DNA from 2 places in the Streptomyces sp. NPDC048623 genome. Region 1 is predicted to be linked to the other one. Evidence: riboswitches for the same ligand, from Rfam matches in the RefSeq annotation. Region 1 holds a riboswitch; the other holds the start of a gene.
What was found. A riboswitch is a leader RNA that binds a small molecule or an ion and turns the genes downstream of it on or off. The one in region 1 is predicted to bind ZMP and ZTP.

Region 1 (15,241 bases):
GCGAGGGAGCCGTACGAGAACCCGGGTCGGCCCGCCCTGGCGTGGCGTCCAGGCAGGGTGGTCCTGGCGTGGCGCCCTGGCGTCGTGTCAGGGCGCGGCGGCGTCGTGAGGCTTGGCCGGGCTGTGCACGGGGCCGGAGGGGTGGGCGGGGGCGCGGGTGGCGGCGTGGGCGCGGAGCCGGGGCTCCGGCTCGGGGCGGAAGCCGGGGGGTGCGACGTCGACGGCGCGTCCGTCGGGTTCGGTCAGGCGCCCGGCGGAGGCGTACGCGGCGCGTTCGCCCGCGGTGGGCGAGAGGGCGACGAACGCCGAGGTGATGAAGAGGTAGGAGCCCAGGCCGACGGCGAGCGGGAAGATGAACTGCATGACGCCTGCACCGGGGAGGGGTGCGGCGGAGGGGGTGACCTCGACGTCGACGGCGAACATGCCGGTGTAGTGCATGCTGCTGACGGCGGCGCCCATGACGAGGGACGCGAGGGCCACGGCCGCCGGGGCGTGGACGTGGAGAGCGGCCCAGAGGGCGGCGGTGGCGGCGACCACGGCGATGCCGACGGAGAGGGCGACGAGCAGCGGGTCGTAGCGCACGGTGCCGTGCAGGTTGAGCGCGGCCATGCCCATGTAGTGCATGCTCGCCACGCCGACGCCCGTGGTCAGTCCGCCGATCAGGAGCGATCGGACCCGGTCGCGCCCGTATCCGACGGCGAAGACGCCCCCGCCCACGACGCCCATCGCGATGAGCAGGCTGAGCAGGGTGAGGGGGACGTCGTAGCGTATGTCGGTGCCGGTGACGCCGAAGCCGAGCATCGCGACGAAGTGCATCGTCCAGATGCCGGTGCCGATCGCGGAGGCGGCGGTGAGCAGCCAGTTGCGGCGCGAGCGGCCGGTCGTGTCGAGCGCGCGTACGGTGCAGCGCAGTCCGAGGGCGGCGCCGATGCAGGCCATCGCGTACGACAGCGCAGGTGTCAGCCAGCCGTAGGTGGCGTGGTCCAGGTGTCCCATGGCCCCGGGACGCTAGTGCGCCCCCAGGGGCGCACAGGGGGCGCATTTCGAAAGCTGACGGAATATGACAGAGAGATGTTTCTGAACGATCGCCACTACCTCGAACATGCGCACAGATCGCTCACTCCCTCGGGGGACATCCAAGGCGTCGCGTCCACGCAAACCACCCCCGGGAGTGACCGGGGGCTGGGGGATCATGGGTCACATGAGCGATGACCCCACACAGGTACGGGAGTTCTTCGGCGCGCGCGCCGCGCGCTGGGACACGAAGTTCCCCGACGACGGGCCGGCCTACGCCGCCGCCGTCGCGGACCTCGGGCTGCGCCCCGGCGACGCGGTGCTCGACGCCGGCTGCGGCACCGGCCGCGCGCTGCCCCCGCTGCGCGCGGCGGTCGGCCCCACCGGCACGGTCGTCGGCGCCGACCTGACACCCGAGATGCTCGCCGAGGCGGTGAAGGCGGGCCGGGACACGGCGGGTGCGCTGACGCTCGCGGACGTCGCCCGGCTGCCGCTGCGCGACGGCGCACTCGACGCCGTGTTCGGCGCGGGGCTGATCTCCCATCTCGCCGACCCGGAGCGGGACCTGCGCGAACTGGCCCGGGTGGTGCGGCCGGGCGGGCGGCTCGCGCTGTTCCACCCGATCGGCCGCGCGGCCCTCGCCGCCCGGCACGGCCGGCAGATCAGCGACGACGATCTGCGGGCCGAGCCCCGCCTCCGCCCGCTGCTCGCCCGCTCGGGCTGGGAGCTGATCGCTTACACGGACGAGGACGACCGCTATCTGGCGCTCGCCGTACGGCGTACGGAGTGACGGCGCCGCCGACGGCCCGCCGGTCGGGGCGAGCCGGTCGGGGCGAGCCGGTCGGGCGTGCCAGTCGGGCGTGCCAGTCGGGCGCGCCTGGTCCCCACCGGTGGCTTCCGGGGCTTCCCGGACCCTCCCGGGCTCTCGACGGGCGGGTTACTCACTGGTTAGGGTGCGCCGACGACCAGATGGGGAGGCTGACGTGGCCGAAACGGAATCCGCCGTGACCGGTGCGCAGGGCGCCGTCGCGGACGCCGTCACGGAGGACGTCGTCGGAACCGGGGCCGGGAGCAGTGCCGGGGCCGGGAGCAGTGCCGGGGCCGTGACCGGCGCGGGGACGGGAGCGGACTCCGCGGCCGGGGACGACGAGGACGCGCTGTACATCCTGACGGCCGCGCTGCTCACACCCGCGCGATTCCCCAGTGTCCTCGGCGACGACTACCCGGCGGCCTGCGCGGCGCTGGGCCTCGAAGCGTATGCGGAGGGGTACGGCCTGGTCTTCGGGCAGGACGGCGCCGGTGCGCGGTGGACCGTGGTCGTGGACGACGTGTCGCTGGTCGCGGTCGCCATCGCGTCCTGGGACTGCGGCATGGCGTACGACCTCTCCCCCGACGACCGCTCGGTGGTGTCGGCGCTGCCTGGCTGGCCGCTCGCCGTGGCCACCGCCGCGCCGGACCTGCCCGCGCCCCACGACCCGGCCCCCGAGGACGGCGCACCGGCGCCGCTCACCCCGCCGGACGGAAGCCGGTGGGGTCCCGCCCAGCGGCGGCTCGGCGCCGACATGGTGGCCCTGCAGTGGGCCGAGTGGCGCGCCAGGATCGGAGACGAGAGCCCCGCCGAAGCGGCCGCCGGCGAGGGGGAGGAGCGGCACGACGACAACCCGGAGGGCGCCGACGGCCTGAAAGGCACCGACGACCCGGAGGGCGCAGACGACCGTCAGGGCGCCGACGCCGGTCCGTACACCGGCGTGCGGCGCGTCCTCGAGGAACTCGGCGAGTACGTCGAGCAGGCGCCCCCGGTCGGGCGGGTGCGGTCCAGCTTCGCCGACGGCGAGGCCCGGATGCTGCGGGCCGACGGCCCCGGCTGGTCACTGGTGGCGCGCACCGACGACATGGCCTTCGTGCTCCTCGACGACGAGCCGCACCGGGTGCTCCCCGTGACGCCCGGCCCCAGACTGCCCGATCTGCTGCGGTCCCTCGACGCGATGGCGATACGCCCGAGCTGACGGCGCCCGGACCGGGAGGCCGTGGGCCGGACAGGCGTCCCGCCCACGGCCCGCGGGGGCCGGCCGGGTCAGACCTGCTCCAGCGGAACGTGCGGCTCCGGCGGCAGTACGACACGGATCGCGTCGCCCGGGCGCACCTCCCCGCCCGTCAGGACGACCGACATGATGCCCGCCCTGCGGACGATCCGGCCCTCCTCGTCACGGCCGAGGACCTGCTTGAGCAGTCCGTGCCGGAAGTTGTCGATCTGGGCGCAGGGGTTGCGCAGGCCGGTGACCTCGACGACCGCCTCGGTACCGAGGTGGAGGCGGGTGCCGGTGGGCAGGCCGAGCAGGTCGATGCCGCGGGTGGTGACGTTCTCGCCGAGGTCGCCGGGGGCGACCTCGAAGCCGGCGCCCGCCACCTCGTCGAAGAGCTCCGCGTGGATCAGGTGGACCTGGCGGAGGTTGGGCACGGTCGGGTCCTTGGCCACCCGCGAGCGGTGCTTGACGGTGACGCCGGCGTGCACGTCACCCTCCACGCCCAGGCCGGCGAGGAGCGTGATGCTCTCCCGGTTGGGCTTGGTGAACGAGTAGACGCCATTGCTGCTGACCGTCGTGACGGTGCCTCGGCTCATCGGACAGAGCTCCCCTTCTCTGTGGTGGTGTCGCGCGCCCCGACCCTACGCGGCGCCCTCCGCGCGCAGCGGGGCGCCCACCTCGTGCAGGTGCCCGAGGGCCTGACGTTAGGAGTCGACGAAGCCCGTCTCGGTGTACGGGATGCCCAGTTCGCGGCAGTGGGCACGCACCGCGGGCTGGGCGAGGCGCAGATGAGGGCGCGGCATGCTGGGGAAGAGGTGGTGCTCGATCTGGTAGTTGAGCCCGCCGAGGAACCAGTCGGTGAGACGGCCGCCGCGGATGTTCCGGGAGGTCAGGACCTGGCGGCGCAGATGGCCCCAGGAGTCGCTGTCCGGGTGGGCGTCGGGCATCTCCATGCCCTTGTGGTTGGGGGCGAAGGCCAGGCCGAGGTGGACGCCGAGCAGCATCTGGTGGAGCAGGGCGAAGGCGAGGGCCTGGAGCGGGCTGAGCAGGGTGAGCAGCAGGGCCGTGTAGCCGGCGAGGTGGGCCAGGAGCAGGGCGCCCTCGACGAGGCGTTCGCGCCGGGTGCGGCAGGGGCCGCTGCGGGAGAGCAGGGCCTGGACGCCGTACACCTTGAGCGCGATGCCCTCCAGGGTCGTCAGCGGGAAGAACAGCCAGGCCTGGTGGCGGGTGAGCCAGCGGCGCAGACCGGTGCGGCCGGTGGTCTGGTGGGCGGCGAAGACGAGGATGTCGGCGGCGACGTCCGGGTCCTTGTCGAGGTGGTTGGGGTGGGCGTGGTGGCGGTTGTGCTTGTCGTTCCACCATTCGCGGCTCATGCCGAGCAGCAGGTTGGCGTGCACGAGCTGGACGGCGCGGCCGAGCCGGCGGTGGCCGGTGACCTGGGCGTGGCCGGCGTCGTGGCCGAGGAACGCGGCGCGGGCGGAGAGCAGGGCGAGCGGCGGGGCGAGGAGCAGCGCCCACCAGGAGGGGCCGAGGAGGACGAGGCCGGTGACGACCGCGGCGAGGCCGAGGAGGTTGACCGCCATGTCGCGGGCGTACCAGCCGGGGCGGCGGTCGAGCAGGCCCTGCTCCTTGACGGTGCGCAGGAGCGGGGCGAACTCGCTGCCGCGGCTGTCCTGGGAGCGGCCTGTTCGGGTACGGGCCGTTCGGGCAGGGGCCGTTCGGGCAGGGGCCGTTCCGGTACGGGCGGGGTGCGGCGGGGTGGGCGCGGCGAGGGTCGCGGTGGCCTGGGGCATGGCGGTCTCCGGGGTCCGTCGAGGTCCGTGGAAGGGCCGTCGCGCGGGCCGCGCCGGCTACCGAGAACGTACGGACCGGTGATCGTCCGGCACCATGGCGTCACCACCCGGACCGGTTCGGGGGCGGCCCCGGGGGCGGGGGTGGGGTCTTCCCCACCAGACGGAACAAGGTGACGGGCGTCACAACGAAAGAGTGCGCGTGGAGTGGATTCGGTGGAGTATTCTCGGGCGCTCGACATCAGTAGTCAAATTTGAGGAATGCGTTGTCGCAGTCTCCGTCGCAGTCGCTGTCGTCCTCGATCCCGCACACCCCCACAGATCAACTCGCCCGCTGCTCCGCCCTGTTCCTGCCCGCCGAGCCACCGCGCGCCGGCCGCATCGCCTTCTGGTCCCCCGACGGACCGCCGGCCGGCCCCGGAACCGGCACTTCCACCGAGCCGACCGTCGTCGATGTGGTCGATGTGGTCGACGGCGAAGTGCAGCCTCTGACCGTGCCCGCGCGCCTCCTCCCCGTACGGGAGGCGCTGCCGGTCCTCGCCCGCGCGCGGTTCGCCGCGGACGCCTCGCCGTCGGCGGCGTTCTGGGGCGCGGCCTCGCTGTTCTCGCTCGACCTGGTGGCCCGGGGCCTGCTCCTGCCCGGACTCACCGCCGGTGACCTGGACGCCTGGCGGGTCGGCCCCCTGGGCGCCGAGGAGGTGGCCGCGCTGCGCGACCTCGCCGCCTCCATGCCGCCCTCGGCCCACGCCGTACCTCTCCCCGCCCACGGCCCTGACGCGGAACTGCTGCTTCCCGAACCCGAGGAGCTGCTGCGCGCGTTCGCCGACGCCGTCGCCGACGTCCTGCCGCGTACTCCGGCCGCTCCGCTGCTCGCCGGCGGCCCCGCCTTCGCCGCCGACGAGCGCCATGCGCCCGTACCGCTGCCGGAGCAGTGCGCCTGGGTGGCGGACGTGGCCGCCGGGCACGACGCCGGCGTACAACTCTCGCTGCGCGTCGAACTGGTGACGTCCGGGGCGCCCGACACAGCCGATGCGGCGCCGTCGTTCCGCGTCGTGCTGCAGATGCACGCGGTGGCCGACCCGGCCCTCGTCGCGGACGCGGCCGACGTCTGGGCGGGCACCGCTCCGACAGGCGTGGGCGGCGCGGGCGGCGCCGCGTTCGGGCCGCGCGCCCGGATGGACGCGCTGCTCGCGCTGCGCCGGGCGGCCCGCGCCTGGCCCGCGCTCTCCCCGCTGCTCACGGCCGCCGTCCCGGACGCCGTCGAGCTCGCCGACGAGGAGATCGCCGAACTCCTCGGCCCGGCCGCCCGCGCCCTGGCCGCCACCGGCGTACGGGTGCACTGGCCGCGCGAACTCGCCCACCGGCTCACCGCGACCGCCGTGATCGGCCCGCCCGACGGGCCCGAGGACGGCGCCGGTCACGGCCACGGTCACGGCCACGGCCACGTCAGGGACAGCGAAGGCCGGGACAGCCATGGCAGGGCCAGCGACGCGCTGACCTCGTTCCTCTCCGCCGACAACCTGTTCGCCTTCAACTGGCGTTACGCGATCGGCGACCGCGCACTCACGCGCGCCGAGTTCGATCTGCTCGCCGAGGCCGGCCGGCCGCTCGTGCGGCTGCGCGACCAGTGGGTCCTGGTCGACCCCGAGGAGCTGCGGAACGCCCGGGCGCACCAGGACCGGAAGCTGACCCCGGTCGACGCGCTCGGCGCCGTACTCACCGGAAGCACCGAGGTCGACGGACGCCGGGTCGAAGTCCGGGCAACCGGTGCACTCGAACGGCTGCGGGCGCGGCTCGCCGACCCCGAGGGTGGCGACGGGGGCGAAGACGGGGGCGGAGACGAGGGCAGCGAACGGGAACTCGCCCAGCCAGCCGCGCTCGCGGCGACGCTGCGCGACTACCAACTGCGCGGACTGCGCTGGCTCGACCGGATGACCTCGCTCGGGCTCGGCGGCTGTCTCGCCGACGACATGGGCCTGGGCAAGACGATCACCCTGATCGCGCTCCATCTGCACCGGCAGACCGACCCGGCCACGGCGGGCCCGACCCTGGTGGTCTGTCCGACCTCGCTCATGGGCAACTGGCAGCGCGAGATCGAGAGGTTCGCGCCCGGCACACCGGTCCGGCGCTTCCACGGCACGACCCGCGCCCTGGACGGACTCGCCGACGACGGCTTCGTCCTCACCACGTACGGCACGATGCGCCTCGACACCGCCCGGCTCGCCGGACAGCCCTGGGGCCTGGTCGTCGCGGACGAGGCGCAGCACGTCAAGAACCCCTACTCGGCGACCGCGCGGGCACTGCGCACCATCGGTTCGAAGGCGCGGGTGGCACTCTCCGGCACGCCGGTCGAGAACAATCTCTCCGAGCTGTGGGCCATCCTCGACTGGACGACGCCGGGACTGCTCGGCGGGCTCGGCGCGTTCCGTACGCGGTACGCCTCCGCCGTCGAGGGCGGCGGCGATCCCGCCGCGGCGGCCCGACTCGCCGCGCTCGTACGCCCGTTCCTGCTGCGACGGCGCAAGTCCGACCCGGGCATCGCGCCCGAACTGCCACCGAAGACGGAGACCGACCACGCCGTGGCACTCACCACGGAGCAGGCCGGTCTGTACGAGGCGGTGGTGCGCGAGACGCTGGAGGCGATCGCCGAGGCGGACGGGATGGAGCGGCGCGGGCTCGTGGTGAAACTGCTCACCGGGCTGAAGCAGATCTGCAACCACCCGGCGCAGTACCTGAAGGAGGACCGGCCGCGGATCGAGGGGCGTTCGGGCAAGCTGGAGCTGCTCGACGAACTGCTCGACACGATCCTGGCGGAGCGGGCGGGCGTGCTCGTGTTCACGCAGTACGTGTCGATGGCGCGGCTTCTGGAGGAGCATCTGGCGGCGCGCGGCGTGCCGGCCCAGTTCCTGCACGGCGGCACACCGGTCGCCGAGCGCGAGGCGATGGTCGCCCGCTTCCAGGCCGGCGAGGTGCCGGTCTTCCTGCTGTCCCTGAAGGCGGCGGGCACCGGTCTCAACCTGACCCGGGCGGAACATGTCGTGCACTACGACCGCTGGTGGAACCCGGCGGTGGAGGCGCAGGCGACCGACCGCGCCTACCGGATCGGGCAGACCCGGCCGGTGCAGGTGCACCGGCTCGTCGCCGAGGGCACGGTGGAGGACCGGATCGCGGCGATGCTGGAACGCAAGCGGGCGCTTGCCGACGCCGTCCTCGGCGGGGCGGGCGAGGCGGCGCTCACCGAGCTGACCGACGCCGAGCTGGCCGAACTGGTGCGGCTGCGCGGCGAGGAGGAGGACGCCCGATGAACACCCACGGGGACGGGACACGGAACACCAGGACGGACGGCAGGACGGCCGGCAGGACGGACGGCTGGGCAGGCGGCCGGGCAGGCGGCAGGACGGACGGCAGGGCGGACGCTCACGGGAAGGGGCACATGCGCGGGAACGCGGGGCGGGACGGCGAGGAGCGGACGTTCGCGGCGCTGCCGCCGGTACAGGGCGGGGCGTTCGCCCGTACCTGGTGGGGCCGGGCGTGGCTGAAGGCGCTCGAGGACACGACGCTGGACAACAAGCAGCTGAAGCAGGGCCGGCGGCACGCGCGGGCCGGGGCGGTCGGAGCGGTGTCGGTGCGTCCCGGCCGGATCACGGCGATGGTGCGGGACCCGGACGGCACGGCGTACCGCAGCGACGTGCTGTTCCAGGAGCTGTCCGAGGCGGAGTGGGACACGCTGGTCGACCTGGCCGTGGACAGCGCCGGGCACATCGCGGCGCTGCTCGACCGCGAGATGCCGCCGCATCTGGTCGAGGACGCTGCGGCGGCCGGGATCGATCTGCTGCCGGGCATCGGCGACCTGGAGCCGGAGTGCGGCTGCGAGGCCTGGGACCACTGCCCGCACACGGTGGCCCTCTGCCACCAGGTGGCGCGGCTGCTCGACGAGGACCCGTTCGTGCTGCTGCTCATGCGGGGGCGCGGGGAGCGGGCCGTGATCGAGGCGCTGCAGGAGCGGAGTGCGGCGCGGCTCGCGGGCCCGGAGGGGGCGGCGGGCGCGGCAGGCGGTCCCGGCGGGGGCCCGGCGGGCCGGCCGGGCGGGTCGAGTGCGTCGGGCGCGGCCGGTGCATCGGATGCGCCCGGCGTGTCGGGTGTCTCCGGTGCGCCGGGTGTGTCGGCGGAGGAGGCGTTCGCGGCGGGTGGCATTCTGCCGCCGCTGCCCGCCCCGCCGGTGCCTTCGGCGGCACCGGGCGAGCCGCCGTCGCTGGACACGGAGACCGATCCCGAGCCGGGGGTCGACCCGACGGCCCTGGAGTTCCTCGCGGCGGACGCGGCCGCCCGCGCCCACCGCCTCCTCACGGGCGCCGCCGCGTTCGACGAACCCCCGCTGACGCCCGCTCAGGACGCGGTCCGCCTCGCGGCCGGCTCCCCCGTGTCCTGGCACCTGACCCGCCTCGCGGCCGGCTCGGGCCGCAACCGTGCCGAGCTCGACCTGGCGGTACGGGCCTGGCGGACCGGCGGACGGGCCGCCCTCGCGGTCCTGGCGCAGGAATGGGCCCCGGGCCCGGAGGCCCTGCGGCGCGCCGAGACCCGCCTCGCCGAGGCCTGGGACGCCGACGAACGCCCCGCGCTGCGTTCCTCCGCCCCGGCCTGCTGGACCGTGGACGGCACCGGGCTGCAGCTGCGCCTGGGCGAGGACGCCCGCTGGTGGCCGTACCGCGAACGGAACGGCACCTGGTCCCCGGCGGGCCCGCCGGACACGGACCCGGCGGCGGCGCTCGCGGGTGCGGAGGGCGGCGCGGAAGGTGGCACGGAGGGCGGCACGGAGGGCGGGGCGCAGGTCGGCTAGTGCCGGTCGGGCGGGTCGGGGGCGGGCCGACCGCCTCGTCCCGTACGGGGGTCTCCCCTCCCCCGCCCCGTCCTCACCGCAGCGGCACCGTCAGCTTCCCGCCCGTGTCCGAGGGGGCGGCGAGGCTGCACGCGACGGTGGTGTCGCCGAGGAGGTAGCTGGTGCGGTACGGGTACTGGACGAAGGTGGTCCAGCGGGTGCCGAGGGGCTGGGCGGCGGCCTTGAGGCGGAGCGGGGCGCGGCACAGGGCGGCGGCCGCGTCCCGTACGGCGTCGTCGTCGGCGTACTTCCCGGTGAGCTGGAGCCGGGCGACGAGTTCGGCGTCGTGCGGCGTGTCGCAGGCGAGGCGGACGACGGTGCCGGGCGCGTCGCGGTCGATGTCGAAGCAGTCGCCGACGCGCAGGGCGTCGTACGGGCGGGGCGCGGGGACGGCCGGGGTGCGGCGGGCCGCGGTCTGGCGCGGCCGGGGCTCGGCGGTGGCGCGGGCGGTCGCGGCGGCGGTGGGCGAGCCGTTCGCGGACGGACGGGCCGGGCGGGCACGGTTCGCGCCGGGCGTGGTGGTGGGCCGGGTGGTGCGGGCGGGCAGCGGCGCGGGGGCCTCACCCTGTGCGGCGGGCCCCTCGCCCGACGCGCCGGAGGCCGTACCGGACGGAGTGGCGGACGCGCCGTCCGGATCGCGGCCCGCGGAGGAGTCCGCCGCGGGGGTGGCCGCGGTGGCGTGCGGGTCGTCGTCGGCCGTGCCGCCGCGCGCGGTGACGGCGATGGACAGCGCCAGGACCGCCGCGAGCGCGGCGACCGGCAGGACGACGACGCCCGGCCGTCGCGGTGGCCGGGCGTCGCGGGACGGGGGTTCCGTCGGCGGGTGGAGCATGGGATCCAGGGTCACCCGTGTCCGCCCATGTGGCGAGCGATACCGGTGAGTTGGGCGGCGCTCGTACAGAACCGTGACAATCCCGCGGCTCGTGCGAGATCCGCTCGTGCGAGATGCGGGCGTACGGGATGCGCGCGTGCGAGATCCGGGCGTACGGGATGCGGGCGTACGGGATGCGCGCCTGCGCGATCTGCTCGTACGTGCTCGGCTCGTACCGGGTCCGTCCCGCGCTCCGCCGCTCGCCGCACCCGCCGCCGTCCCATGGGTGTGTCCCGGCCTAGCGGGCGAGGCCGAGCTGGCGCTCGGCCGCGTCGACGGTCTGGGCGAGGAGGACGGCGATGGTCATCGGGCCGACGCCGCCGGGGACGGGGGTGATGAGGGAGGCGCGCTCGGCGGCGCCGGCGAAGTCCACGTCGCCGACGTTGCCCTCGTTGTAACCGGCGTCGATGACGACGGCGCCGGGCTTGATGTCCTCGCCCTTGATGAACTCCGGCTTGCCGACGGCGGCGACCAGGATGTCGGCCTCGCGGACGGCGGCGGAGAGGTCCGCGGTGCGGGAGTGGCAGTACGTGACGGTGGCGTCCCGCCCGAGGAGCAGCAGGCCGGCCGGCTTGCCGAGGATCGCGCTGCGGCCGACGACCACGGCCCGCTTGCCGCTGAGCTCGACGTCGTACGCGTCGAGCAGCCGCATGATGCCGCCGGGGGTGCAGGAGACGAAGCCGGGCAGGCCGAAGCCCATGGCGGCGAAGGAGGCCATGGTGACGCCGTCGACGTCCTTCTCCGGGGCGATGGCCTCGAAGGCGGCGCGCTCGTCGATGTGCGGACCGACCGGGTGCTGGAGCAGGATGCCGTGCACCGCGGGGTCCTCGGAGAGCGCGGTGATCGCGGCGACGAGCTCCTCGGTGGTGGTCTCGGCGGGCAGTTCGACGTGCTGGGAGCGGATTCCGGCCTTCGCGCAGCGGTTCTGCTTCATCTTCACGTACGTGACGGAGGCGGGGTCCGCGCCGACGAGGACGGTGGCGAGGCAGGGGGTGGTGCCGGTGCGGCGGGTGATCTCGGCGCTGCGGGCCGCGGTCTCCTCGACCGTGCGGCGGGCGAGCGCGGTGCCGTCCATGAGGCGGGCGGTGCTGGTGGACATGGCCACTCCTGAGCGTCGTCGTTGACCGGTTGATCGCCCAGGCGCACGGCTGCGACGCGGAGGCGCGGGGTGCGCGCGTCCGCCGGACCGCTCCCCGGTGGTGATCCACCTCAAGCGCCAGTCACGGCCCGGGCCCCACTTTACGTGACGGTCGCGCCGGGCCGTTCCGGGGGCGGAACCGGCCGGGGCGGCCGGGGGTCGCCGTCGGGATGCCGCCGGGACGGTGTCCGGCGCCTTGTGGGCGGGCCGTGGGCGCAGCACGATGACGGGCACAGGACTGTCAGGGACCGGCACGGGACTGGTACGGGACTGGTACGGGACGGACGACCTCGATGGGGAGGCCGAGTTGAACGATGCGCGGGCGGGTGCGGTACGGCGGGCGCACGAGGCGTTCACGGACGGGGCCTTCGCGGACGGGGGCCGGCCCTGGGACCCTCGGCCGGCCGCGCCGGTGGCCGCGGCACCGCCGGCCGCGCCACCGGCCACGTCGCCGCCCCCGCCGCCCGTACGGCCGCTCGTCGCCGATTCCTGGCGGCGGTCCGCGCGGGCGCGGGTGAGCCCGGACGGGGCGGCCCGGATCGAGCTGGACGAGGAGGAGCTGGCGGGGCTGCGTGACGGGCATCCGCTGGCGGCCGCGATGCCGGTGGTGCGGGAGCTGATGGGGGCGTACGCGCGGGACGGGGAGCATCTGCTCGCGGTGTGCGACGCGGCCGGGCGGCTGCTGTGGGTGGAGGGGCACCCGGGGACGCTGCGGAAGGCGCGTGCGATGAACTTCGTGGCCGGGGCCCGCTGGTCGGAGACGGCGGCGGGGACGAACGCCCCGGGCACCGCGATCGCCGTGGACCGGCCGGTGCAGGTGTGCGCGGCGGAGCACTTCCAGCGCCCGGTGCAGGGCTGGACGTGCGCGGCGGCGCCGGTGCACGACCCGTACAGCGGGCGGCTGCTCGGGGCGGTGGACATCACGGGCGGCGACGGGCTCGCGCATCCGCACAGTCTGGCGTTCGTGCAGGCGGTGGCGCGGGCCGCCGAGTCGCAGCTCGCCCTTGTCTCCCCCGCCCCGGCCGCGGCCGGCCGGCCGCGTCTGGCGGCGCTCGGCAGGGACGAGGCGCTGCTGCAGCTGCCGGGCCGGCGGCTGCGGCTGAGCCGCCGGCACAGCGAGATCCTGGTGATCCTCGCGCACCGGCCGGAGGGCGTGGGCGGCGACGAGCTGCTGACGCTGCTGTACGAGGACGAGTCGGTCACCCCGGTCACGCTGCGCGCGGAGCTGTCGCGGCTGCGCGGGCTGCTCGGTCCGGAGCTGCTCGCCTCCCGCCCGTACCGGCTGACCCGGGCGGTGGACGCGGACTTCGCGGCGGTGGACCGGCGGCTCGCCTCGGGCGCGGTGGCGACGGCGCTCGGCGACTACGCGGGCCCGCTGCTTCCCGCCTCGCGCGCGCCCGGAGTCGTACGGCTGCGGGAACGGCTCGCGGGGCGGCTGCGGGCGGCTCTCGTGGACCGGGGCGATCCGGGGCTGCTCGCGGACTGGGCGTACAGCACGTGGGGCGAGGACGACGTGACGGTGTGGCGGGCGCTCGCCTCGGCCGTACCGGCGGCCCAGGAACCGGCGGTACGGGCCCGGCTTGCCGCCCTGGACGAGGAACTGTCGGCGGGTGCAACGGGGTTGCAACGTCGGGGCGCGCACCATCGGCCGTGAACGCCGGCCGAGGGCGGCCGGCGCGGTCCGAGGGAGGTCCTGCCCATGACCCGTTACGCCGCACCCGGCACCGAGGGTTCGCTGATGTCGTACGCGAGCCGTTACGACCACTGGATCGGCGGGGCGTACGTGGCCCCGGCGGGCGGCCGTTACTTCGAGAACCCGAGCCCGGTCGACGGCAAGCCGTTCACGGAGGTGGCGCGCGGCACCGCCGAGGACGTGGAGCGCGCCCTCGACGCGGCGCACGCGGCGGCCCCGGCCTGGGGCCGTACGGCGCCGGCCGAGCGGGCGCAGGTGCTGCTGCGGATCGCCGACCGGATGGAGCAGAACCTGGAGGCGCTCGCGGTCGCGGAGAGCTGGGAGAACGGCAAGCCGGTCCGCGAGACCCTGGCCGCCGACATCCCTCTCGCCATCGACCACTTCCGCTACTTCGCGGGGGCGCTGCGCGCCCAGGAGGGCGCGCTGAGCCAGCTCGACGAGGACACCGTGGCGTACCACTTCCACGAGCCGCTGGGTGTGGTCGCGCAGATCATCCCGTGGAACTTCCCCATCCTGATGGCGGTGTGGAAGCTGGCGCCGGCGCTCGCGGCGGGCAACGCGATCGTCCTCAAGCCGGCCGAACAGACCCCGGCCTCCATCCACTTCTGGATGAGCCTGGTGGCCGATCTGCTGCCGCCGGGCGTGATCAACATCGTCAACGGCTTCGGCGAGGAGGCCGGCAAGCCGCTCGCGTCCTCCCCGCGGGTCGCGAAGATCGCCTTCACGGGCGAGACGACCACGGGCCGGCTGATCATGGGGTACGCGGCGCAGAACCTGAAGCCGGTCACCCTGGAGCTGGGCGGCAAGTCGCCGAACATCTTCTTCGACGACGTGTCGGCGGCGGACGACGACTTCCTGGACAAGGCCCTCGAAGGTTTCACCATGTTCGCCCTCAACCAGGGCGAGGTCTGCACCTGTCCGTCCCGCGCGCTCGTCCAGCGCGGCCACTACCACGACTTCCTGCAGGCGGCGATCGCCCGCACGGAGGCCATCGTCCCCGGCCACCCCCTGGACACCGACACCATGATCGGCGCCCAGGCCTCCGCCGACCAGCTCGCCAAAATCCTCTCCTACCTGGAGATCGGCCAGCAGGAGGGCGCCAAGATCCTGACGGGCGGTCAGCGCGTCGAGCACGGCGGCGACCTGGAGGGCGGCTTCTACGTCCAGCCCACCATCTTCGAGGGCGACAACCGCATGCGCGTCTTCCAGGAGGAGATCTTCGGCCCCGTCGTCGCCGTCACCTCCTTCACCGACCTCGACGACGCCGTCCACACCGCCAACGACACCCTCTACGGCCTCGGCGCCGGCGTCTGGACCCGCGACGCCACCACCGCCTACCGCGCCGGCCGCGCCATCCAGGCGGGCCGCGTCTGGACGAACTGCTACCACGCGTACCCGGCACACGCGGCGTTCGGCGGCTACAAGCAGTCGGGGGTGGGCCGCGAGACCCACAAGATGATGCTGGAGCACTACCAGCAGACGAAGAATCTGCTGGTGAGCTACTCGCCGAAGAAGCTCGGCTTCTTCTAGCGGCACGAAAAGGGGCGCCTGACCTGGGCTTTTGACCGTCAGGCGCCTCACCCCGACTGACGCGGTCGCCCCACGCGACATGCCGCTGGAAAAGCAGTGGACCTGCTCAGCCCCACACTGGAGTTCCGTACCGCGTCGATCGTCGACACCACCTTGCCCGCCCAAGGGTGGCAGGCCACCGACGGCGTCGGGGGCACCGGAGTCGTCGGTGTCCTCACCAACGCGACGGGCCGGTGGTGCTCCTGCGCGCGGACGGCGACCGGCTGTCGGGATGCGGCCAACTCTTCGACCTCCACGACGAGGTC
Region 2 (15,241 bases), on a different contig from region 1:
CCGAGAACGCGACCGTGACGCAGTGCCACACCGGCACCAAGGACCTCGCGGCGCACCTGCGGCGCGCGGACATCATCGTCGCGGCGGCGGGCGTCGGGCACCTGATCAAGCCGGAGGACGTGAAGCCGGGCGCGGCCGTGCTCGACGTCGGCGTCTCGCGCGACGCCGACGGCAAGATCGTCGGCGATGTGCACCCGGGCGTCGCCGAGGTGGCCGGCTGGATCTCCCCGAACCCGGGCGGCGTGGGCCCGATGACCCGCGCGCAGCTCCTGGTCAACGTCGTCGAGGCCGCGGAGCTCGCGGCCGGGGTCCGCTGACCGTGACCGCCTCGGACTCCGACTCCGACATGCCGGGGACGCCGGGGACGCCGGTCGCCGGTGCGAACGGCACCGAGGCCGCCGCCGAGGCCGCCGCCGAGGGCGCCGAGGTCACCGCGGAGGGTGCGGCCGGGCATCCGCGCCGGCACCCGCGGGCCAGGCTGACCACGACCACCGCCCGCCCCGAGGGCGGCGGCCGGGCGGCGCCGGGCGACGCGTCGGCGCCCGCGCGCCAGTGGCCGCTGCTCACGGTGCTCGGGCTGAGCGCGCTCGGTCTGCTGATCGTCGGTACGGACCTGTTCCCGCAGTCCTTCCGGGTCGGCACGCTCCTGGTCGGCGCGGCGCTGCTCACCGGTGCGGTGATGCGCCGTGTCCTGCCGTCGGTCGGCATGCTGGCGGTGCGCTCGCGCTTCACCGACATGATCACGTACGGGGTGATGGGCGGCCTGATCGTGCTGCTCGCGCTCATGGTGCAGCCGGAGCCGTGGCTGCGGATCCCGTTCCTGGAGGACGTCCTCCATCTGACGGTGAGCTGAGCGGTGAGCTGAGCGATGGGCTGAGTGGTGAGCTGAGCCGGAACGAAGCCGGAACGGCAGCGACGGCGCCCGTCCTCTCCCCCGTGGGAGGACGGGCGCCGCCGTGTCTCCAGGGTCATGTACGTGCCAAGGGTGGATCAAGGTCCGCCGGGGCCTTGTGGCACGGAGGTGACGGAGGTGACGATTCCGGTACGTGACCCCCTGCGCGACGCGCAGTGAGACGCACCACAAGGGGGTGGGGGTGCGCACCGGCGCGGGTCCGATAGCCTGACCGCTGGATATCTCTTCACGTCGAGACATCGATCGATCAAGGGGAGACATCCAGCATCAGGGGCAAGGGAAACCCCGCCGCCAGCTGTCTTCTGGAGATCGCCATGACCCGCACTCCCGTGAATGTCACCGTGACCGGCGCGGCCGGCCAGATCGGCTACGCGCTGCTCTTCCGCATCGCCTCCGGCCACCTGCTCGGCGCGGACGTGCCGGTCAAGCTGCGCCTCCTCGAGATCCCGCAGGGCGTCAAGGCCGCCGAGGGCACCGCCATGGAGCTCGACGACTGCGCGTTCCCGCTGCTCAAGGGCATCGACATCTTCGACAACCCGAACCAGGGCTTCGAGGGTGCCAACATCGGCCTGCTCGTCGGCGCTCGCCCGCGCGGCCCGGGCATGGAGCGCGGTGACCTGCTCGCCGCCAACGGCGGCATCTTCAAGCCGCAGGGCGAGGCCATCGCCGCCCACGCCGCGGACGACATCAAGGTCCTGGTCGTCGGCAACCCGGCCAACACCAACGCCCTGATCGCCCAGTCGGCCGCCAAGGGCGTCCCGGCCGAGCGCTTCACCGCGATGACCCGCCTGGACCACAACCGCGCCCTGACGCAGCTGGCCCAGAAGACCGGCTCCTCGGTCACGGACATCAAGCGCCTCACCATCTGGGGCAACCACTCCGCGACCCAGTACCCGGACATCTTCCACGCGGAGATCGCCGGCAAGAACGCCGCCGAGGTCGTCGACGACCAGGCGTGGCTGGCCGACACCTTCATCCCGACCGTCGCCAAGCGCGGCGCCGCGATCATCGACGCCCGTGGCGCGTCCTCCGCCGCCTCCGCCGCGAACGCCGCCATCGACCACGTCCACACCTGGGTCAACGGCACCGCCGAGGGCGACTGGACCTCCATGGGTGTCCCGTCCGACGGCTCCTACGGCGTCCCGGAGGGCCTGATCTCCTCCTTCCCGGTCACCTGCAAGGACGGCAAGTACGAGATCGTCCAGGGCCTGGACATCAACGAGTTCTCCCGCACCCGCATCGACGCCTCGGTCAACGAGCTCGTCGAGGAGCGCGACGCGGTGCGCGAGCTGGGCCTGATCTGAGCCTGACCGCACGTCACGACGCCCCCGGCCGGATTCTCCGGTCGGGGGCGTCGTGACGTCTGACCCCTACGCACCCCTACGCGCCGCGCGACTCCTCGGCCAGGGCCTCGGCGAGGGCCGAGACGTGGTCGAGCGTACGGAGCAGCAGGCCCGGCCCGAAGGTGATGCGGGTCGCGCCGAGCCGGCCCAGTTCCGCGAACGGCGGACCGCCCTTCCCGGCGAGGGCGTTGAGGGGCAGGGCGTCGCCGAGGCCGGCCCGCAGGGCCGGCAGGTCGGTGACCGGGGCGAGGATCGGATAGACGCAGTCCGCGCCCGCCGCCGCGTACAGCCGGGCGCGCTCCAGGGCCGCGGAGGCGGCGGACCCGGGCTCGGACCCGGACTCGGACTCGGGCCCGGCGTGAAGGTAGACGTCGACGCGCGCGTTGACGAACAGCGCGTGGCCGGCCTCCGCCCGTACCGCCGCCAGCCACTCGGCGTGCTCGTGCGCGTCCTTCAGGCCGCGCGGGCCGTCCGAGTCCTCCAGGTTCACGCCGACCGCGCCGGTCTCCAGGATCCGCCCGACCAGCTCCTTCGGCGCGAGCCCGTACCCGCCCTCCAGGTCCGCCGTCACCGGGACGGACACCGCGCGGACGATCCGTGCGACCTGGGCGAACATCTCGTCGGCGGGCGTGCTCCCGTCCTCGTACCCGAGCGATCGCGCGATCCCGGCGCTGGGCGTGGCGAGCGCCGGGAAGCCGGCCGCCTCGAAGGCGCGGGCGCTCGCCGCGTCCCACGGCCCGGGCAGCACCAGCGGATCGCCGGCCGCCCGGCCCAGGTGCAGCGCGCGCAGCGTGCGTACGGCCTGGCTCACCGCTTCAACGCCCCCGGGGTGTGGTGACCCGGGACCATCCGGGTGGTGACGGCGATCCGGTTCCAGGAGTTGATCGCCACGATCGCGCCGATGACATGCGCGAGCTCGGTCTCGTCGAAGTGGCGGGCGGCCTCCGCGTACACCTCGTCCGGCACGAAGCCGTCGGTGAGGACGGTCACCGCCTCCGTCAGTGCCAGCGCGGCCAGCTCCCGCTCCGTGTAGAAGTGCCTCGACTCCCGCCAGGCCGACAGCTGCACGATCCGCTGCACGTCCTCGCCCGCCGCGAGCGCGTCCTTGGTGTGCATGTCCAGGCAGAAGGCGCAGTTGTTGATCTGCGAGGCGCGGATCTTGATCAGCTCGTAGAGCTTCGGCTCGACATGCCGGGACGCGGCGATCTCCAGGCCGACCATGGCCTTGTAGAACTCCGGGTGCCGCTCGGGGAACGCCTGCCGGGCCGGGTGCTCCGGCGCGTACGCGGTCGCGGTGGTGGTCTGCGCGGTTGTGGTGGTCATGCCGACCACCGTACGGACCGGATGGCGCCCGGGTATGGTCCATTCCCATGGCAAACGAGTGGGCCACTTTCGGCGCCGACCTGCATCTCGAACCGCACGGGCCCGGGCTGCGCGAGGGCCTGATGAACGCGCTCCGCGACGCCGTGCGCAGCGGGCGGCTCGCGGCGGGCACCCGGCTGCCGTCCTCGCGCTCGCTCGCCGTCGACCTCGGCGTGGCCCGTAACACCGTCGCCGACGCGTACGCCGAGCTCGTCGCCGAGGGCTGGCTGACCGCCCGGCAGGGCTCGGGCACCCGGGTGGCCCGGCGCTCCGAACCCCGCACGGCACCGGGCCAGGGGCGGCCTCCGGGCCGCGCCGCCGCCGTCCGGTCCGTCGCCGCGCCGCCGCCCGGGAAACCCACGTACAACCTGAGCCCCGGCACCCCCGACCTGGCCTCCTTCCCCCGCTCCGAGTGGCTCAAGGCCTCCCGCAAGGCGCTCCTCGCCGCGCCGGACGAGGCCTTCGGTTACGGCGATCCGCGCGGCCGGATCGAACTGCGCACCGTGCTCGCCGAGTACCTCGCGCGGGCGCGGGGCGTGTACGCGCGGCCCGAACGGATCGTGCTCTGCGCGGGGTTCGTGCACGGCCTGATGCTGATGGGGCAGGTGCTGCGGGCCCGCGGAGTGCGGGACGTGGCGGTCGAGTCGTACGGCCTGGACGTCCACTGGGACCTGCTCGCCCGGTCCGGTCTGCGGATGCCGGCCCTGCCGTTCGACGAACGCGGCACCTGCACCCAGGAGCTGGGTTCGGGGTCGGACGGTCTGGGCGCGGTCGGCGCGGTCCTGATGACCCCCGCCCACCAGTTCCCGACCGGCGGCGCGCTCCAGCCCGACCGGCGCGCGGCGGCCGTCGACTGGGCGCGGTCCGCCGGGGGCCTGATCCTGGAGGACGACTACGACGGCGAGTTCCGCTACGACCGGCAGCCCGTCGGCGCGCTCCAGGGCCTCGACCCGGAGCGGGTGGTCTACCTCGGCACCGCGAGCAAGTCCCTCGCGCCGGGCCTGCGGATCGCCTGGATGGTGCTGCCGGAGCAGCTCGTCGACGAGGTGGCGGCGGCGAAGGGCGGGGTCGACTGGATGTCCAGCGCACCCGACCAGCTGACCTTCGCGGAGTTCCTCGGCTCCGGCGCCTACGACCGGCATGTGCGCGCGATGCGGCTGCGCTACCGGCGCCGCCGCGACCAGCTCGTCGCCGCGGTCGCCGCCCGCTCGCCCGAGACCCGGATCAGCGGCATCGCGGCCGGACTGCACGCGGTCCTCGAACTCCCCGAGGGCAGCGAGGAGTCGGTGCTCCGCGCCGCCGCCTTCCAGGGACTCGCCCTCCTCGGTGTCAACCGCTTCCGGCACCCGACCGTCCCGCGCACCCGCGACGCCCTCGTCGTCGGCTACGGCACTCCGTCGGACAGCGCCTGGGCGGGTGCGCTGGAGGCGCTGTGCCGGGTGCTGCCCTGAGGAAGCAGGCGGGTGGCGAGGAAGGCGAGGATCTCGTCGCGGGCGCGGACGGTGGGATGCCCGGCCTCGTCGACGAGGTGGGCGGTGACGACGCTGTGCGGGGTGCCGACGAGCTCGGCGAAGAAGGGCGGCGGGGCGGGGTTGGCGGCGGTGTCGGGCAGGACCCGCCCGTCGAACGCGTCGCCGAGCAGCGCCCGGTACGCGGCGAAGCGCTGCCCGGTGCACCAGCGGTCGCCCTCGAAGCGGTGGGCGAGGACCGTGAGCCCGTCGCGGGCCAGCCGGTCGCGGACGGCCCGCGCGTCGGCCGGGTCGAGTTCGAGTCCGGCGGGGTCGTCGAGGGGGAGGGAGGGGTGGTTGACGACGGGGGCGATCACCGCGGGCTCCAGGGCCATGGTGAGCGCGAAGTTGCCGGTGAAGCACAGGCCGATCGCGCCGACCCCGGGCCCGCCGCACGCCGCGTGCGCCTGCCGCGCCAGGCCGCGCAGCCACAGCGTGACGGGGCTGGTGCCGCCGCCCGCGAAGGCCCGGAACTCCGCGCTGACGCAGGCGCGGCGCATGACCTCCCTGCCGCCCTCGACCGTGGGGAAGGCGCCGTCGGTGCCGAACAGGGACGGCACGTGCACGGTGAACCCCGCGTCCCGCACCCAGCGGGCGAGCCGCAGCACGTCGGGGCTGATGCCCGGCATCTCGGGCAGTACGACGACCGCGGGCCCGGCCCCGGCCACGTACACGGTCTTGGTCACGCCGTCGACGCTCATGGGCCGGCGGTCGAAGTCGTCGATCGGATCGTCCTCGCTCATGGGGCAAGGGTGGCGGGCGTTCCGGTGCCCCGTTGAGGGGCGGGATCGCCAAGGAGGCGGGTAATCTCGCCAGTCGGAGTCGACGGAGGTACGGGCCGATGGCGGAGGAACCGAACGGGCCGGTCGCCCTGCGGGGCGCGCCGGGGCCGAACGGGCCCGAGGAACCGGGCGCGCCGGGGGAGCTGCGGGTCGGGGTCCTGGCCTATCCGGGCTGCTTCGCGTCCGAAGTCTTCGGCGTCCCCGACCTGTTGACGATGGCCGCGCATGTCGCGGGGCCGGAGGCGCCCGGCTACCGGGTCGCGATCGTCTCGCCGCGGCGGCGGGTCGTCGCCTCCGGGGGCGCGCGGCTCGACGTGCGCCCGCTGCGCGAGGTGGACGTCCTCGTCGTGCCCGGCTTCGAACTGCGCCCGGGCACGGGCGACGTGGAGGCGCGGCTCGCCGGTCTCGCGCCGGAGGCCGCGGCGGTCCGCGCGCAGGCCGCCGCGGGCACGGCCGTCGTGTCGCTGTGCGTGGGCGCGTTCCTGCTGGCCGAGGCGGGGCTCCTCGACGGGCGCCGGGCCACGACGTCATGGCTGCACGCGGGCGAACTCGCCCGGCGCTGCCCGGGGGCCGACGTGCGGCCCGAGCACCTCGTCGTCACGGACCGGGGCGTGACGACCACGGCCGCGTTCAGCGCCATGTACGACTTCGCCCTCGACCTGGTCCGCCGCCACAGCGGCGCGCGGGTCGCCCGTACGACGGCGCGGGTGGCCCTCGTCGACGACGCCCGCACCTCCCAGACCCCGTACGTCGACCCCCGCCTGCTGCCACGGCCCGGCAGCGACTTCTCCCAGCGGGTCATGCGCCACCTCGACCAGAACCTCGCCGCCCGCTACGACCTGCCGGCCCTCGCCGCCGCCTTCGGCGTCAGCACCCGCACCCTCCTCCGCCGCTTCTCCGCCGAGACCGGCCGCACCCCCCTGGCCCACCTCCAGGCCTCCCGCGTCCGACGCGCCCGCCATCTCCTGGAGACCACCGACCGCACCGTCGCCGCCATCGCCGCCGCGATCGGCTACCGGGACCCCGGCACCTTCGCCACCCTCTTCCACCGCCACACGGGCCGGCGCCCGAGCGCGTACCGCACGGCGTTCCGCCGGGGCGGGGACGGTGCCTAACGAGGCTCCGCCCCGGCCTCCGCCTCCGCTCCCGCCTCCGTCGCGCCCCCGGTCCCGTGCTCCGCCCCCGGCGCCTCCCCGAACCGCGCCAGCGTCAGCGAGCCCGCCACCGCCACCGCGAAACCCAGGACCGCCAGCCAGCCCAGGCCCTCCCGGGTGCGGTCGCCGAGCCAGACGACGCCGACGAGGGCCGGGCCGATGGTCTCGCCGAGGACCAGGCCCGCGGTGGCGGTGGTGACCGCGCCGCGGTTCAGGGCCGAGGTGAGGAGGAGGAAGGCGCCACCACCGCCGACGAGAAGCGCGTAGAGGGCGGGGTCGGTCAGGTCGAAGGAGTCGATCAGACGGACCGCGATCTCGACCACACCGAAGCCGAAGCCGGCCGAGAGGCCCAGCGTCAGGGCGCGCGGACGGTCCGGGAGCCGGCCGGCCGCCGCGCCGACGGCGAGGACGCCGAAGGCCACCACGAGCAGCCCCCAGGAGAGACCGGCCCCGCCGCCCTCGTGGCCCTCACGGCCGGCGGCGAGCGCCAGCATCGCGAGGCCCAGACAGACCACCGCCACCGCGCCCCACTCCGTACGGCTGAGCCGCACATGGAGCAGCCGCGAGGCCAGCACCGCCGTCACGGCGAGGCTCGCCGCGAGCGCCGCCCCCACCGCGTAGATCGGCAGCGTCCGCAGCGCCACGATCTGCAGGACGAAGCCGAGTCCGTCAAGCCCCAGCCCCGCCACGTACCGCCACTGGCGCAGCGCCCGCCACAGCAGCGCGACGTCGACCCCGCCCCCCGTACCGGGTTCGACGGCCCGGGCGGCGAGCGCCTGGAAGACGGAGGCGGCGCCGAAACAGACGGCCGATCCGAGCGCGCAGATCATCCCAAGGATCACGAAAGGGACTCTAGTGCGACGGGGATCGGGCGCGTGTTCACGCCGGGCCTACACTGTGCGCTCGCAACCGGGTACGGGCAGCCTGCCCGGCCGGCAGGGGAGGACGGGACGGACATGCGCAGACTGAGGTCGACCACTGTGGTCCTGGGCGGAGTGGGCGTGCTCGCCGCGACGCTCACCGCCTGCTCCTCCGAGCCCGACCGGCGCTGCATCGACCCGGTGACCTACAAGGAGCTGCCGGACTACGAGTGCGGCGACGGTGACGGCAGCGGCGACGGCGACAGCGACGGCTCCAGCCACAGCCACTCCGGCCGCTACTACTACGGCGGCTCCTCCAGCAGCGGCAAGGTCAGCGGCGGCAGCTTCGACAGGTCCGCCGTCTCCAGCGGCGGCTTCGGCGGCCACGGTTCCTCCTCCGGCGGCTGATCCGGCCGTGCAGCGCCACACCATCGAACCGCGCCCCGGCTGGCAGCAGACCGTCGAGGAACAGGGCCTGATCTACCCCCTGACCCGCTACCCCGACGACTCCCTGCGCCCCTACTGGGACGAGAGCGCCTACTACTCCTTCAGCCTGCCCGAGGTCGAGGCCATGGAGGAGGTCGTCGAGGAGCTGCACGCCATGTGCCTCGCCGCGGCGGCGCACATCGTCGAGAAGAACCGGTTCGCCGAACTCGGCATCACCGACCCGCGGCTCGCGAGGCGGGTCGCCGAGTCCTGGCGCCGCCGGGACGAACTCCCCACCATCTATGCCCGCTTCGACCTGCGCTACGACGGCACCGGCCCGGCGAAGATGCTGGAGTACAACGCCGACACCCCCACCTCCCTGGTGGAGGCCGCCAGCCCCCAGTGGTTCTGGATGGAGGAGCGCTTCCCCGGCGCCGACCAGTGGAACTCGCTCCACGAGCGCCTCGTCGACGCCTGGAAGCGGCAGGCGCACCTGCTGCCGCCCGGCAGCCCCGTGCACTTCGTGCACTCCGACGCCGACGAGCTCGGCGAGGACCTGATGACGGTCGCGTACCTCCGCGAGACCGCCCAGCAGGCCGGCCTCGCCACCGAGGCGCTGTCCGTCGAGCGGATCGGCTGGGACCGCATCTCCGGGCGCTTCGTCGACGACCGGCTGCGCTTCATCCGCGCCTGCTTCAAGCTCTACCCGTGGGAGTGGCTCACCACGGACCGCTTCGGCCCGCACGTCCTCGACACCCTCGACAACGGCGGCGGCACCGGCTCCACCTGCTGGATCGAGCCCGCCTGGAAGATGCTGCTCTCCAACAAGGCCCTGCTCGCGATCCTGTGGGAGCTCCACCCCGGCCACCCGAACCTGCTGCCCGCCTATCTCGACGGACCGCGCGAACTGGCCACCACCACGGGCTGGGTGGCCAAGCCGCTGCTCGGCCGCGAGGGCGCCGGCGTCACCCTCCACGAGCCGGGCGACGCCGTGGTCCTGCGCGACGAGCCCGTCTGCTACCAGGAGCTGGCCCCGCTGCCCGACTTCGACGGCAACCGCGTCGTACTCGGCGCGTGGACGGTCGGCGACGAGTCGGCGGGCCTCGGCATCCGCGAGTCGGCGGGCCCGGTCACGGACGAGTACGCGCGCTTCATCCCGCACGTGATCCTCTGACCGGTCCGGGCCCGCCGCGGATCGTCAGGCCGACAGCACCGCCCGCAGCTGCTCAAGACCCCAGTCCAGGTCCTCCTTCGAGATCACCAGCGGCGGCGCGATCCGGATCGTCGAGCCGTGGGTGTCCTTCACCAGCACCCCGCGCTCCATCAGCCGCTCCGAGATCTGCCGGCCCGTGCCCTTCGCGGGTGCGATGTCCACGCCCGCCCACAGGCCCCGTCCGCGGACCGCCTCCACCGCGCCGCCGCCGACCAGGAGGCCGAGCTCCGCGTGCAGGTGCTCGCCCAGTTCCGCGGCCCGCTGCTGGTACTCGCCGGTGCGCAGCATCGCGATCACCTCCAGGGCGACCGCACAGGCCAGCGGGTTGCCGCCGAAGGTCGAGCCGTGCTCGCCCGGGCGGAAGACGCCGAGCACGTCGCGGTTCGCGACCACCGCCGACACCGGCACCACGCCGCCGCCGAGCGCCTTGCCGAGGATGTAGACGTCCGGCACCACGCCCTCGTGCTCACAGGCGAACGTACGGCCGGTGCGGCCCAGGCCCGACTGGATCTCGTCGGCCATGAACAGCACGTTCCGCCGGGCCGTCAGCTCCCGCACCCCGCGCAGATAGCCGGGCGGCGGGACCAGGACGCCCGCCTCGCCCTGGATGGGTTCGAGCAGCACCGCCACCGTGTTCTCGGTGACCGCCGTCTCCAGGGCCGTCAGGTCCCCGTACGGCACGATCTCGAAGCCCGGCGTGTACGGGCCGAAGTGGTCGCGCGCCTCGTGGTCCGTGGAGAAGGAGATGATCGTCGTCGTCCGGCCGTGGAAGTTGTTCGCCGCGACCACGATCTTCGCGTGCCCGTCCGGCACGCCCTTCACCTCGTACCCCCACTTGCGGGCGGTCTTCACCGCCGTCTCGACGGCCTCCGCCCCCGTGTTCATGGGCAGCACCGCCTCCTTGCCGCACAGCTCGGCCAGGCGCGCGCAGAACTCCCCGAACCGGTCGTGGTGGAAGGCCCGCGAGGTCAGCGTCACCCGCTCCAGCTGCGCCTTGGCGGCGTCGATCAGGCGGCGGTTGCCGTGGCCGAAGTTGAGCGCCGAGTACCCGGCGAGCATGTCGAGGAAGCGGCGCCCCTCGACATCGGTCATCCACGCGCCCTCGGCGGAGGCGACGACCACGGGGAGGGGATGGTAGTTGTGAGCGCTGTGCGCGTCCGCGGCAGCGATCTCGGCTTGCGTGCTCGACGACGACGTACTCGACACGGGATCTCCGTTCGTCCTTCGGCCTGAGGCGGGTGTGCTCCCTGTTCTTATCGTCGCTCGTATGCCGGACGGGGAAACCTCTCGTGACGGCGCGCCCGATAGTCTGGAAACACGCACGGCGACTGGCGTACGGGGAACGGACCCCGGGGGAGCCGTGCGCGGCAGACCACACGAGGTGCCGCCCGCCTGGGCATCCCGGAACCGAACAGGTCCCGCGTGGTGCCGCGCAGCGCGTAGCGCACCGGGACCTCCTGCCCGGAGGAGCGCACGCCATGACCCTTCCCGCCCACCACGCCGACCTTCCCGCCCACCACGCCGACCTTCCCGCCCACCACGCCGACCTTCCCGCCCACCACCCCGCACTCTCCGCCGCCGACCCCGAGCTCGCCGCGCTCGTCGGCGCCGAGGAGCGGCTCCAGGCCGAGACCCTCCGTCTCATCCCCAGCGAGAACTACGTCTCCGCCGCCGTCCTGGAGGCCTCCGGCACCGTCCTGCAGAACAAGTACAGCGAGGGCTACCCCGGGCGCCGCTACTACGAGGGCCAGCAGAACATCGACCAGGTCGAGAGCCTGGCCATCGCCCGCGCCAAGGCGCTCTTCGGCGTCGACCACGCGAACGTGCAGCCGTACTCCGGCTCCCCGGCCAACCTCGCCGTCTACCTCGCCTTCGCGCAGCCCGGCGACACCGTCATGGGAATGGCCCTGCCCATGGGCGGCCACCTCACCCACGGCTGGGGCGTCTCCGCCACCGGCAAGTGGTTCCGGGGCGTCCAGTACGGCGTACGGCAGGACAACGGGCTGATCGACTTCGACCAGGTCCGCGAGCTCGCCCTCGCCGAGCGCCCCAAGGTGATCTTCTGCGGCGGCACGGCGCTGCCCCGCACGATCGACTTCGCCGCCTTCGGGGAGATCGCCCGCGAGGCCGGCGCCGTGCTCGTCGCCGACGTCGCCCACATCGCGGGCCTCATCGCCGGCGGCGCCCACCCGTCCCCCGTACCGCACGTCGACGTGATCTCCACGACCACCCACAAGACCCTGCGCGGCCCGCGCGGCGCGATGCTGATGTGCCGCGAGGAGCACGCCAAGGCGATCGACAAGGCCGTCTTCCCCGGCCTCCAGGGCGGCCCGCACAACCAGACCACCGCCGCCATCGCCGTCGCCCTGCGCGAGGCGGCCCAGCCCTCCTTCCGGGACTACGCCTCCGCCGTCGTCGCCAACGCCCGGGCCCTCGCCGAGGCACTGCTCGCCCGCGGCTTCGACCTGGTCTCCGGCGGCACCGACAACCACCTGATCCTCATGGACCTCACCCCCAAGGAGGTCCCCGGCAAGGTCGCCGCCAAGGCCCTCGACCGGGCCGGGATCGTCGTGAACTACAACACCGTCCCGTACGACACCCGCAAGCCCTTCGACCCCTCCGGCGTCCGCATCGGCACCCCGTCCCTCACCTCCCGCGGCCTCGGCGTCACGCACATGCCGCAGGTCGCCGAGTGGATCGACCGGGGTGTCGCCGCGGCGGGCAAGGGCGACGAGGACGCCCTCGCCGTGATCCGCGCCGAGGTCGCCGAGCTGATGGGCGCCTTCCCGGCCCCGGGCCTGCCCGTCTGACGGTCCGCCCGTCCGAACCCGCTCGACCGGGTGAGACGCGGGTGTGTTCCGCGTCTCACCACCCTGCGGTGGGCGGGCGTTCCACCCTGCGGTGGGTGGGTGCTCCGGGGCAGTCCGAGAACGCCCCCCGCACCTGAGAGAATGATGAGCATGGCCTCTGATGCTCGTGATGCTCGTCCGCGTGTGCTCTCCGGAATCCAGCCCACCGCAGGCTCGTTCCACCTCGGCAACTACCTCGGCGCCGTCCGCCAGTGGGTCGCCCTGCAGGAGTCGCACGACGCCTTCTACATGGTCGTGGACCTGCACGCCATCACGGTCCCGCAGGACCCGGCCGAGCTGCGTGCCAACACCCGCCTCGCGGCCGCCCAGCTGCTCGCCGCCGGTCTCGACCCGGAGCGCTGCACCCTCTTCGTCCAGAGCCACGTCCCCGAGCACGCGCAGCTCGGCTGGGTCATGAACTGCCTCACCGGCTTCGGCGAGGCCTCCCGCATGACCCAGTTCAAGGACAAGTCCGCCAAGCAGGGTGCCGACCGCGCCACCGTCGGCCTCTTCACGTACCCGATCCTCCAGGTCGCGGACATCCTGCTCTACCAGGCCCACCAGGTCCCGGTCGGCGAGGACCAGCGCCAGCACATCGAGCTGACCCGCGACCTCGCGGAGCGCTTCAACGGGCGCTTCGGCGAGACGTTCACGATCCCGGCGCCGTACATCCTCAAGGAGACGGCGAAGATCTACGACCTCCAGGACCCGGCGATCAAGATGAGCAAGTCGGCGTCCACGCCGAAGGGCCTCATCAACCTGCTCGACGATCCGAAGACGACGGCGAAGAAGGTCAAGAGCGCGGTCACCGACACCGACACGGTGATCCGCTTCGACCCGGAGAACAAGGCCGGCGTCTCCAACCTCCTCACCATCATGTCCGTGCTCACCGACACGTCGGTCGCCGACCTGGAGAAGAGCTACGAGGGCAAGATGTACGGCGCCCTGAAGACCGACCTCGCCGAGGTCATGGTGGACTTCGTCACTCCCTTCCGGACCCGCACCCAGGAGTACCTGGACGACCCGGAGACGCTGGACTCGGTCCTGGCCAAGGGCGCGGAGAAGGCGCGTACGGTCGCCGCCGAGACGCTGGCGCAGGCGTACGAGAAGATCGGCTTCCTGCCCGCCAAGCACTGAGCCGGGCGCGAGCCGGGCACCGAGTCCAAGGACCCTGGCCCAAAGGGTGGTGCCTGCCGCACACTGGCGGCTGGCACCACCCGACACAAGTCGACCGACACCGGAGGAGAACGACGTGGGGACCGTAACGCTCGGCGTTTCGATCGCGGTCCCGGAGCCTCACGGCAGCCTGCTCCAGGAGCGCCGCGCGGGCTTCGGGGACCCCGCCGCGCACGGCATTCCGACCCACGTCACCCTGCTGCCGCCGACCGAGGCCGACGAGGCGCGGCTGCCGGAGATCGCGGCGCACCTCGCCGCGATCGCGGCGCACAGCGAGCCCTTCGCGATGCGCCTGGCGGGCACCGGCACCTTCCGTCCGCTGTCCCCGGTCGTCTACGTGCGGCTCGTCGAGGGCGCGGCCGACTGCGACCGCCTCCAGCAGCTGGTCCGCGACGGGGCCGGCCCGGTCCCGCGCGAGCTCCAGTTCCCGTACCACCCGCACGTCACCGTCGCGCACGGCATCGCCGAGGAGGCGATGGACCGGGCCTACGAGGACCTCGCCGGGTACGAGGCCGCCTGGACCTGCCGTTCCTTCGCGCTGTACGAGCAGGGCGCGGACGAGGTGTGGCGCAAGCTGTGCGACTACGAGTTCGGCAGCGGCCGCACGATCTCGGCGGTCCCGGCCCAGGGCGGCAGCCCGGTCGACGCGCCGGCCGTCACGCCGTAGCGCGTCCGGCTGGGCCGGCGGAGGCGGGGCGGCGGACCCAGGGCCCGCGCCGGGCGGGCGCCGGAGGAGGCGGGGCGGCGGACCCGCGGCCTGCGCCGGTCGGGCACCAGCAGCAGACTTCGGCCCGCGCCGGGCGGGCGCCGGGGCGGGCCGCACCCCTGCCCCCGCCCGTACGCCTACACCGGCAGGCGGCGGAACAGCGGACGCGGTACGTGCCGCAGGGCCGACATCACCGCGCGCAGTGCGCCCGGTACCCACACCGTCTCCGAGCGGCGGCGCAGCCCCAGCTCGATCGCCGTCGCGACCGCCTCCGGGGTGGTCGCGAGCGGCGCCTCCGCGAGGCCCGCGGTCATCCTGGTGCGGACGAAGCCGGGCCGTACCACCATCACGTGCACGCCCGTGCCGTACATCGCGTCGCCGAGGCCCTGCGCGAAGGCGTCGAGCCCGGCCTTCGACGAGCCGTAGATGAAGTTGGCCCGCCGGGGCCGCTCGCCCGCCACCGACGAGAGCACCACCAGCGAGCCGTGCCCCTGCGCCTGGAGCGCCTGGGCGCAGACCAGACCGGCCGAGACGGCGCCGGTGTAGTTGGTCTGGGCGACCCGTACCGCCGAGAGCGGGTCCGACTCGTCGCGCACCTGGTCGCCGAGGACGCCGAAGGCGAGCAGGACGACGTCGATGTCGCCCTCGGTGAAGATCTTCCCGAGCCGTTCCTCGTGGGACTCGGTGTCGAGGGCGTCGAAGGGCACGGTGTGCACCTGGACGCCGTCGCCCAGCCCCCGCAGGGACTCCGCGGCGGCGGTGAGCCCGGGGGAGGGGCGGCCGGCCAGCCAGACCGTACGGGTGCGCCGGGCGATCAGCCGGCGGGCGGTGGCGAGGCCGATCTCGGAGGTGCCGCCGAGGAGGAGGAGGGACTGGGGTGCGCCGAAGGCGTCCTTCATGACGTTCACGCTCCGGAGGGTGGCGGGGGCAGGGACTGGACGGCAGGGGA

Region 2: linked by a shared signal. The riboswitch ahead of glyA (serine hydroxymethyltransferase) and the one ahead of AB0C73_RS14285 (tetrahydrofolate dehydrogenase/cyclohydrolase catalytic domain-containing protein) in region 1 are both predicted to bind ZMP and ZTP.

Annotation. Positions count from the first base shown of each region.
Region 1 covers NZ_JBEZHV010000008.1:75,208-90,448, forward strand. Annotated here, with positions in the region: partial or broken gene AB0C73_RS14240 (MHYT domain-containing protein) at 247-996, opposite strand; gene AB0C73_RS14245 (methyltransferase domain-containing protein) at 1,202-1,804, shown strand; gene AB0C73_RS14250 (hypothetical protein) at 2,118-3,020, shown strand; gene AB0C73_RS14255 (MOSC domain-containing protein) at 3,089-3,634, opposite strand; gene AB0C73_RS14260 (acyl-CoA desaturase) at 3,743-4,831, opposite strand; gene AB0C73_RS14265 (DEAD/DEAH box helicase) at 5,095-8,133, shown strand; gene AB0C73_RS14270 (SWF or SNF family helicase) at 8,262-9,665, shown strand; gene AB0C73_RS14275 (hypothetical protein) at 9,739-10,536, opposite strand; gene AB0C73_RS14280 (hypothetical protein) at 10,650-10,817, shown strand; gene AB0C73_RS14285 (tetrahydrofolate dehydrogenase/cyclohydrolase catalytic domain-containing protein) at 10,814-11,674, opposite strand; ZMP/ZTP riboswitch at 11,703-11,809, opposite strand; gene AB0C73_RS14290 (GAF domain-containing protein) at 12,126-13,367, shown strand; gene AB0C73_RS14295 (aldehyde dehydrogenase family protein) at 13,413-14,936, shown strand.
Region 2 covers NZ_JBEZHV010000023.1:1,516-16,756, forward strand. Annotated here, with positions in the region: gene AB0C73_RS28040 (bifunctional methylenetetrahydrofolate dehydrogenase/methenyltetrahydrofolate cyclohydrolase) at 1-317, shown strand, start outside; gene AB0C73_RS28045 (DUF3017 domain-containing protein) at 218-853, shown strand; gene AB0C73_RS28050 (malate dehydrogenase) at 1,228-2,217, shown strand; gene AB0C73_RS28055 (isocitrate lyase/phosphoenolpyruvate mutase family protein) at 2,294-3,067, opposite strand; gene AB0C73_RS28060 (carboxymuconolactone decarboxylase family protein) at 3,064-3,579, opposite strand; gene AB0C73_RS28065 (PLP-dependent aminotransferase family protein) at 3,627-5,069, shown strand; gene AB0C73_RS28070 (dienelactone hydrolase family protein) at 5,003-5,869, opposite strand; gene AB0C73_RS28075 (helix-turn-helix domain-containing protein) at 5,968-7,023, shown strand; gene AB0C73_RS28080 (hypothetical protein) at 7,020-7,892, opposite strand; gene AB0C73_RS28085 (hypothetical protein) at 8,019-8,330, shown strand; gene AB0C73_RS28090 (glutathionylspermidine synthase family protein) at 8,338-9,522, shown strand; gene rocD (ornithine--oxo-acid transaminase) at 9,547-10,767, opposite strand; ZMP/ZTP riboswitch at 10,876-10,966, shown strand; gene glyA (serine hydroxymethyltransferase) at 11,040-12,371, shown strand; gene trpS (tryptophan--tRNA ligase) at 12,522-13,547, shown strand; gene AB0C73_RS28110 (2'-5' RNA ligase family protein) at 13,663-14,253, shown strand; gene AB0C73_RS28115 (decaprenylphospho-beta-D-erythro-pentofuranosid-2-ulose 2-reductase) at 14,430-15,191, opposite strand.